Regions from separate parts of the Vibrio mytili genome, predicted to be linked through region 2. Evidence: predicted binding sites of a transcription regulator. Region 2 holds the regulator's gene; each other region holds the start of a gene.
What was found. Region 2 encodes CRP, which controls carbon source genes, mostly activating them, when cyclic AMP is high. Its sites were predicted from a motif close to TGTGANNNNNNTCACA; they were not measured.

Region 1: ONE56_RS19245 (glycogen/starch/alpha-glucan phosphorylase) is a predicted target of CRP. The motif match lies at 1,875-1,890, and genes of this name have one in related genera.
Region 3: cdd (cytidine deaminase) is a predicted target of CRP. The motif match lies at 1,331-1,346, and genes of this name have one in related genera.

What each region holds. Positions count from the first base shown of each region.
Region 1 covers NZ_CP110482.1:1,272,850-1,276,136, reverse strand. Annotated here, with positions in the region: gene malT (HTH-type transcriptional regulator MalT) at 1-1,349, opposite strand, end outside; gene ONE56_RS19245 (glycogen/starch/alpha-glucan phosphorylase) at 2,067-3,287, shown strand, end outside.
Region 2 covers NZ_CP110481.1:2,651,899-2,655,185, forward strand. Annotated here, with positions in the region: gene ONE56_RS12205 (hydrolase) at 1-226, shown strand, start outside; gene ONE56_RS12210 (YheU family protein) at 324-536, shown strand; gene ONE56_RS12215 (phosphoribulokinase) at 641-1,510, shown strand; gene crp (cAMP-activated global transcriptional regulator CRP) at 1,746-2,378, shown strand; gene ONE56_RS12225 (DUF1338 domain-containing protein) at 2,507-3,287, opposite strand, start outside.
Region 3 covers NZ_CP110481.1:1,288,867-1,292,153, reverse strand. Annotated here, with positions in the region: gene sbcB (exodeoxyribonuclease I) at 1-90, shown strand, start outside; gene ONE56_RS06010 (CidA/LrgA family protein) at 145-519, shown strand; gene ONE56_RS06005 (LrgB family protein) at 521-1,198, shown strand; gene cdd (cytidine deaminase) at 1,451-2,338, shown strand; gene purT (formate-dependent phosphoribosylglycinamide formyltransferase) at 2,514-3,287, shown strand, end outside.

The DNA.
Region 1 (3,287 bases), on a different replicon from region 2:
TAGTGAATATCCAGTTCGATGTCACGTTTTTTATGCTCTTCTTCTGCCTCTTTAAGTAGCTGGCCAACTTGGTTATAACGGTGTTGGGATTGAGCAAGCCACGCTCGTAACATCGTCAATTTAGGGTGGAAATATAGCAGGTCAGCATCAAGTTTATTGATTGCAATTTCAAGCGTGCTGAGCTCGCCTTGATTAAACATTTTCCAACCATATTGATTGAGGATATCGACGACGAGATGCTTGTCGTCTGACTTCTGAGCATGGTGGATGGCTTGATGTGGTGATTCTTGTTGCAGCCATGCAATAGCTGCGTTTCGGTGCAGTTCCTTTTCTTGTTGCGGAATACGGGCTTGGCGCTGGTGTGATAAAAACTCGCCAAACAAATTGTGGAAGCGGAACCAGTTTTGTTCACCATCCAGAGGATAAATAAACAAACCGTAACGATTTAGGGATTCGATCAAACCAAGCGCATCTTCGCGCTGGGTAAGAGCAAAGACAAGCTCATCATTAAAATGATCCAGTACCGAGACTTGCATAAGAAATTGACGAGTTTCGTTGTCTAACAGATCAAATACTTCCTCTACCAAATAATCCCATAAATGCGCATGGTTGAACTGAGACACAGATTCGACCGTTTGAGCCAAAGTGCGTTTTTGATGCTGCGCTTGCAGAGCGATCAATTGCATCGCAGAAGGCCAGCCTTCCACGTAAGCTCTTAAGTCATTTGCCATGTCTTCGTCTATGCCGTCGGCCACGCGTTGATTGAAGAAGCGTGTCGTCTCTTCAGTATCGAACGCCAGCATCTCATTACCGACTTCGATCATAAGATCGCGCACACGCAAGTTTGCGGTACCTAACGGTGGCGCAGCGCGGCTAGTGACAACCACGGTTAGGTTATCGGGCATATGTTTTAAGAAAAATCGCATGGATTCATGAATTTCATCATTGGTGATCAAGTGGTAATCATCCAGCACCACATAGCACTCTTGATGGAAATCGGCCATTTCGGCAAACACTTCGCTGAACAATGAACGCAAAGACGAAATCTGGCGCTTTTCTGCGAGTTTTTGAGCATTAGAACAACTGGAGTGAGTCGCTTTATTTAGCGCCTGAAGCAGATAATTGACGAAACGAAAGTCATCGTTGTCGCTATCGTCAATACTATACCAGCCGACATTAGGCTTATCCGATAGCCATTGCGCTGCCATTGTTGTTTTGCCGTAACCAGCAGGAGAGCGAAACAAAACCAACTTGTAGCAAGGCGCCTGTTGGAGTAAGTCCAATACCCGAGGACGAACGATGGCATTGTGTAAGCGGCCAGGACGAGTCAGTTTAGATGGAATCCACATTTGTTATTGTGTCCTTTTTATTTATATACCAAGTGACTTCAAGAAGCGGAGTTCTGTGCATTGTTTACGACATTGAGTAGTAAAAAACGTTAACAGTTATTAATAGTTATCAGTTAATAAATAGCTAATTAAAGGTAAGCCTCGGCTTTTGTATCTCGTAGCGACTGTGGCATTAAAGCAAGCAAACTTATAGTGACTCACGTTGTTTATGCTTGGTGTGTACAAAAAACATTCAACTTTATGAGTCGAAAGGGATGGTACGACATCCGAATTGCCACAAACTATGATCAACGTCCTAATTCTTGTTCGTTGCTGAAATAAACGTCATCTACGCCCTGTAATTGTGATGCGTGTCACTTTTGTAAGGTGTTTATACGTCAATGGTATTCCGTGTTGCACATATGATAACGTTTTTTAGCTAATGTAGTTGTTGTAAATGTGATCAATAACTCAGTTTTTAAATTCCTGATTAAATGAGACGTAAAAGACTAGATGGATAATCTATTACGGCTTTACGCGTTTACCTGTGATCAAACTCACTCAGAAATATGATGAAACCGTTTTTGATGAGAGTTGGATCACTAACTTAGTCATGGTACGCCTTCTACGCCCTGTCCCCTCCTCCTTGAGAGGTGGAGATTTAGGAGGATGTTCATTCACAGCAGTAGTTGCACGATATATAGCAGATGCATTACTTGAAGACGTGAGAATTTCGCAATGAAACCTACACAACAAAAAAAATTTGATAAAAAGTCTTTCCAAGATAGCGTGAAAAAACACCTATCCGTTACGTACGCACATACTGTTGAAAATGCAGACTCTCGTGCATGGTATCTAGCAATGGGCCACGCCCTTGCCGAGTTCACCACCATCGATCTCCTTGCAACAGAAGAAGACCCAAAAATTCAACAAGCGAAAAGTGTTAACTACCTTTCTCTAGAGTTCTTAATTGGCCGTCTGACAGGTAACAACTTAATCAGCATGGGTCTGTACGATCAAGTTACTGAAGCGATGGCTGAACTCGGCTATAACTTGACTGACTTGTTAGAAGAAGAGCGTGACCCATCACTAGGTAATGGTGGTCTTGGTCGCTTAGCCGCTTGTTTTATGGATTCTTGTGCTGCGCAAGAGTACCCAACAGTTGGTTATGGTCTTCACTATGAATATGGGCTATTTAAACAGTCATTCAAAGATGGTCGTCAACAAGAAGCGCCAGATGCTTGGCGTGGCGTAGAAGGTTACCCGTGGGAAATCGCACGTCCTGAACTTGCACAAGAAATCGGCTTTTATGGCCACGTTGAAGTGGTAAATAAAGACGGTAAAGAAGTACGTCAGTGGGTACCAGGTATGACCGTAAAAGCGATGCCTTGGGATCTACCGATCGTTGGTTACGAGTCAGATACCGTATATCCATTGCGTCTTTGGGAATGTCAGGCAATTGCACCATTCTCTCTTGCTAGCTTTAACAACGGTGATTACTTCGAAGCTCAGCACGCACTGATTGATGCAGGTAATATTACTAAGGTGCTTTACCCGAACGACAACCATCAGAAAGGTAAAACACTGCGTTTGATGCAGCAGTACTTCCATTCAGCGGCGTCAGTACGCGACATTTTACGTCGTCACGAAGCAGCGGGCTTCACGCTAGAGCAGTTACCTGAGCAAGAGACCATCCAGCTTAACGACACACACCCAACCATCGCAATCCCTGAACTGATGCGCATCTTTATTGATGAAAAAGGATTGACTTGGGACCAAGCGTGGGCGATCAGCTCTAAAACATTCGCCTACACTAACCACACGTTGCTTCCAGAAGCGTTAGAGACATGGCCGGAATCATTGATTCAACACTTGTTGCCACGTCACATGGAGATCATTTACGAGATCAACCATCGTTTCTTACAAGAAGTACGTGCGATGTGGCCAGGCGATGTTGCA
Region 2 (3,287 bases):
TATCATTCATGCGAAAGACGATCCCTTTATGACCGATGACGTTATTCCTAAATTCGTGCTACCCGATAACATCGACTATCGACTTTACGAACATGGTGGTCATGTCGGTTTTCTCTCTGGGAGTACTTTAAAACCCACATTTTGGTTGGAAGAAGCGCTGCCTGCATATTACGAATGTATTGCCGCCGAATACCTGTCTAAGGTATCGCCTCGCCATACACAGTAAATGTGATCCACATTCAACCAGCCCTCCCCCATTCAAGCCATTGGTGTAGCTAAACAACTCGGCTACCAACGGCTTATCATAAAATTTAGAGGTATTTATGATTATTCCCTGGCAAGACATCTCACCAGAAACTCTGGAAAACTTAATTCGTGAATTTGTTTTGCGTGAAGGTACCGATTACGGGTCAACCGAAGTCTCTTTGCAAGACAAAGTCGATCAGGTAAAAACTCAGTTGGAGAAAGGGGAAGCCGTCATTGTCTTCTCTGAGCTACACGAAACCGTAGATATTCAACTAAGCGCAAAGTTCTAACACCTACTCAATGACATGCGTTTATGACGTGCTATAGTGGGTCATCAACCGTTCAGCAGCCCATTGTTGAACAGACAGGTACGTAAATTTCGACAAGGTTTGTCATGTCAGCGAAACACCCAATCATTGCGGTCACCGGTTCTTCCGGTGCCGGCACGACCACTACATCTGAAGCCTTCCGTAAGATGTTCAATATGATGAACGTTAAACCCGCTTGGGTAGAAGGTGACAGTTTCCATCGGTTTACTCGCCCTGAGATGGACATTGAGATTCGTAAGGCTCGCGAACAAGGTCGACACATTAGCTACTTTGGTCCACAAGCGAACGACTTTCCCGGCTTACAAGATTTTTTTCGTCAGTATGGAGAAGATGGCACAGGCAGCATACGTCGCTATCTGCACACTTTTGACGAGGCAGTGCCGTATAATCAGATGCCGGGTACGTTTACTCCCTGGCAAGATCTCCCAGAAAACAGCGATGTACTCTTTTATGAAGGGTTACATGGCGGCGTCGTTGATGGGGATGTCAATGTCTCGCAGCATGTGGATTTTCTGATTGGGATGGTGCCGATCGTTAACTTAGAATGGATTCAAAAATTCGTTCGTGATACGCGAGACCGAGGACACTCTCGTGAAGCCGTCATGGATTCGATTGTTCGCTCCATGGACGACTACCTGAACTACATCACGCCACAGTTTTCCCGCACGCACATTAACTTTCAGCGCGTGCCAACCGTGGATACGTCAAACCCGCTGAATGCGAAAGGCATTCCAAGTCTGGATGAAAGTTTTGTCGTCATTCGACTGCGCGGTATCAAGAAAGTCGACTTTCCTTACCTATTGGCGATGATCGATGGTTCGTTTATGTCGCGTCATAACACCATTGTGGTGCCAGGGGGGAAAATGAGTTTTGCCATGGAGTTGATTGTGCGACCAATCCTACAACAGCTTATCGAAACGGGAAAAATTGGCTAAAAACCTTGCTGCTTAGGTGTTTACTTTTCATACCGTGATCATGTGCACAATTTTGCGTACAAATTCTCAATCATGGCACGATTAAAATCAAGAAATCGTTTTAGAAAAAGGATACTATTTCTTACCGAGACACAAGAGAGCTTGCACCATACAATAAGTGTTCTTATTCTAGTGAATCTAAGTGAAACTAAAATATGGATAGCGCAAGCGTACCCTGCAGAGGAAGTGAGATATTATGGTTCTAGGTAAACCTCAAACCGACCCAACATTAGAGTGGTTTCTTTCACATTGTCATATTCATAAGTACCCATCAAAGAGCACGCTGATTCACGCAGGTGAAAAAGCGGAAACGTTGTACTACATCGTCAAAGGCTCTGTCGCGGTTCTTATCAAAGACGAAGAAGGTAAGGAGATGATCCTTTCTTACCTCAACCAAGGAGACTTTATTGGTGAACTTGGTCTATTCGAGGAAGACCAAGAGCGTACAGCTTGGGTTCGCGCTAAATCTCCTTGTGAAGTTGCTGAAATTTCTTTCAAGAAATTCCGTCAGCTGATCCAAGTTAACCCGGACATCCTAATGCGCCTTTCTGCGCAGATGGCTCGCCGCCTTCAAGTTACTAGCCAAAAAGTGGGTGACCTAGCGTTCCTAGACGTAACTGGTCGTATCGCTCAGACGCTTCTGAACCTTGCGAAACAACCAGATGCAATGACTCACCCTGACGGCATGCAAATCAAGATCACTCGTCAAGAAATCGGTCAGATCGTTGGCTGTTCTCGTGAGACAGTAGGTCGTATCTTGAAGATGCTAGAAGAGCAGAACCTGATTTCTGCTCACGGCAAAACCATCGTGGTTTACGGTACTCGTTAATCCTGCATTAACCGACCGGCAATCAATAGAAAAAGCCACCAATGGCAACATTGGTGGCTTTTGTTGTATTTACGACACAGATACAGAGTGACTACCCAGATGTGGTATAGGCAATGCAGACGGTAAAATTAACGGTTCGTACTTTCAAAGATTTTATCCGCTGATGCCGCCACAAATCCAGGGTAGAGGTCACCGTTTTCCATTGGATACCGCTTAGCAAACTCATAAAATCCGCCAGGGATGTTCTCTGTTCCTTCGGTGAACATCACGGTGACTCTGTCCGCCATCGTTGACGATTGCTCAAGCAGAACCTCAGGTGACCCTTTCACCTCTCCGCCAGACTCGTTAATCACAAAACCCGCCTGACGAAGATGATCATTCACTTGTTTCACCTCATCAAACTGACTTAACTGGTTGACACTCACCGTGAAATGATTGGCGCCATAACCGTGAGCAGCCAACCAAGAGGCGTATTCGCTCTCCTTAGCTAAAGTCTGAAAATCAGCAAAACTGAGCTCCCACAAACGTCCAGCATATAAAAACTCGTGCCCCGCAAGCTGACTCTGATTCACTTGTGCCACTATCTTCGCCACGATGGTTTGCAGTGCTGCAGAACACTCTTCGACTTTGAGTTCACTGATAAAAACTTTTGGCAGCTTCGGATCCGGATGCTCGTAGTGCTTAGCGATCAGTTTTTTGCTTTCAAATACGTAGTCACCACACGCTTTATACCCTACCGCTAAAAACGGCTTTGCGAGCGTTTCAATACCAAGAGGGGCAACATTAAAAGTACGCAGTGCAATATGATCATTAATTAATGGCTCATCTTCCTGAAGCAGCTGATGGACTTTAGCTGCTGAAGGACAAAGGCGCTGAATATAGTCTTGCCATAATGATTTGAATAATACA
Region 3 (3,287 bases), 1.4 Mb from region 2:
GAAAACTTAGTGCACGAGCACGAAAGTGACGAAAAGAAAATCGCCATACTCAAGTCTGTTTATCGTTACGTTGAGAGTTTGGCTTCGTAATTTTACCTATTCAAGCGCACCCGCTGGTGTGCTTGACCTTTTAATGCTGTCAAAATGATTAAAGATCGATTCTTACAACTGATCCAACTGCTCATCTCCCTCTTTCTTATCATGGGCGCACTTGGGATCGGCCTGACTATTCAAAAATTCACCAACGTTTCAGTACCGGGTAGTGTGATTGGCATGCTGGTATTGTTCTTCTCTATGACACTGGGCATTGTAAAAGTCGAGTGGGTTAAACCCGGCGCGAGCTTGTTTATCCGTTACATGATTTTGCTGTTTGTTCCCATCAGTGTCGGGTTAATGGAGCATTTTGACATGCTGATCGCCAATGCGTTACCCGTCCTTGCTAGTGCGGTTGGTGGCTCCCTTATCGTACTAGTGAGCTTGGCATGGCTATTGGATTACCTGCTAAAGGAGAACTATTAATATGTGGTTAATTGTCACTATTGTTGTTTTCCTGATCGCTCGTACAATCGCTATCAAACTCAACTCCCCCCTTGCTAACCCACTGCTTATCTGTATTGCGGTGCTCATTCCTCTGTTGATCTATTTAGACATCCCATACGAGACGTATTACGCAGACAATAGTGTGGTGAGTTTTTTACTGCAACCCGCTGTTGTCGCGCTTGCTTACCCACTTTATGAGCAGTTACCTCAGATTAAAGCGAATTGGCGCATCATTACGTTTGCTTGCACGCTAGGCAGTATTATGTCGATGCTGACGACAACCTTAATTGCGGTAGTGTTTAAAGCCGATATTAACTTGATCGCCAGTTTATTAGGTAAATCGGTGACGACGCCTATTGCAATGGAAATCTCGAGCCACCTTGGCGGTGAGGCAGCCGTTGCGGCGATTCTGGTACTGATTGCTGGGCTGTTAGGGTCTATCATCGCTTATCCTATTTACAACCTTATTGGCATCAAACACCCTATTGCTCGAGGTCTGACGATGGGGACGGTTTCTCACGCGCTTGGCACCGCTACTTGTGCAGAAAAGCAGCCAGAAGATGCCGCCTTTTCCTCACTCGCTTTGGTTTTGTGCGGCATTATTACGTCGATACTGGCACCAAGCTTTTTTGCACTCGCGGTGTGGCTGTATCAATAAGCCTCCAATCTACACGGCTTGTGAAGCAACTAAAAAAGAGTTTTACCCTATAATTAACTCGTCATTCTCCACTTCGATGGATAGAGAATCGTTAAACTTGTCGCAGTAAAATGAGATGCAATCGAATACATGTGTGAGCTCTCTCTAATTATGTAACAGATGTAACCATTGCATTTCACAATGTGACAGGAGGCACAGAACATTTTTCTGTCTCACATACAATAATGTTCCATGCAATAACAAGGATTCAACATGAAAAGTCGCATTGAACAGGCGCTCGCAAGCGCTCCTGAAGCACTTTCAACTCAACTTGCGCCAATTGTCCAATCGGACGATTTTGATGCTACTATTTCAGCACAACAGTTCGAACAGTTGCGCGCAACTACTGGCTTATCAGATAAAGAGCTTCGCGTTGCCCTACTGCCTTTTGCTGCCGCTTATGCCTATACGCCTATTTCAGAATTCTATGTCGGTGCCATTGTCCGTGGCCTTTCCGGTCGTCTGTACTTTGGCGGAAATATGGAATTTCTCCACGTCCAGTTAGGACAAACCGTTCATGCCGAGCAGGCGGCGATCAGTCATGCTTGGATGAAAGGCGAACGTGGTGTGAAAGATATAACCATTAACTTCAGTCCATGTGGCCACTGCCGCCAATTTATGAATGAGCTTTCCACTGCGAAAGAGCTCAAGGTTCAATTACCCGAACGTGAAGAAAAGACACTGCACGAATACCTACCAGAGGCATTTGGGCCGAGTGACTTAGGCATCGAATCTGCGCTGATGGCAGAAGTGAAGCATCAGTTCAGCTGTGATGATCAAGATGCGTTGATTCAAAAAGCCGTAGAGGCGATGAATATGAGTCATGCCCCTTATACAAACAACTTAAGCGGTTTAGCATTAGAGCTCAAAAATGGTCGCCAATTCCAAGGTGCATACGCTGAAAACGCAGCGTTTAACCCAAGCTTACCGCCGCTTCAAGTCGCCTTGATTCAAGTATTGCTTGCCGGTGAAACATTCGAGAATATTCAAGCCGCAGCGTTGGTAGAAAACTCACAGGGTAAAATTAGCCACCTTGCGGATACCCAGTCCACATTAGAGTCGTTAAACCCGGATATACCGTTAAGTTTCGTTAACGTATAGAACACGTGACAAAGATAAGAGCTCTACAACAGGTAGAGCTTTTTTATTGACAAAAACCTTGCGCAAACGTTTGCTTCACTGACAAAATTCAGTATGATCCCCTGCAAATTCTGTCTCATCATACTAATCAGAGTTATTTTCTACGATTGGTATCCATATTTTGTAAGGGAACACTATGTTCGGTACTGCAACCAGCTCAAATGCTACCCGCGTATTACTTCTTGGCTCTGGAGAACTCGGTAAAGAGGTCGCGATCGAATGCCAAAGACTTGGCTTAGAAGTGATCGCCTGTGATCGTTACGCTGACGCCCCGGCAATGCAAGTCGCCCACCGTAGTTATGTAATCGACATGCTAGACGGCCAAGCTTTGGAAGCAATCATTAACAAAGAACAGCCGGCTTACGTGGTCCCTGAAATCGAAGCTATCGCGACCGATAAACTGGTTGAACTCGAAGAGAAAGGACTGAATGTTGTCCCGACGGCAAAAGCCACCAAGCTCACAATGAACCGTGAAGGCATTCGTCGTCTAGCAGCAGAAGATCTTGGCTTAACAACATCGCCTTACCGTTTTGCGGATAACTACGAAGACTTCAAAGCAGCCGTCGATTTTGCGGGTATTCCTTGCGTGGTTAAGCCAGTGATGAGCTCGTCAGGTAAAGGCCAAAGCGTTATTAAATCCGAAGAAGATATAGAAAACGCTTGGAACTACGCGCAAGAAGGCGGTCGTACTGGTGCGGGACGTGTCATTGTTGAAGGCTTTATCGACTTCGATTACGAAATCACCCTGTTAACGGTTCGCGCGGTTGATGGCGTTCACTTCTGTGCACCTATCGGTCATCGTCAAGAAGACGGAGACTACCGTGAGTCTTGGCAGCCACAAGTTATGTCCGAGAATGCGATAAAAGCCGCTGAGTATGCCGCAGAGAAAGTGGTGAATGCGCTTGGAGGC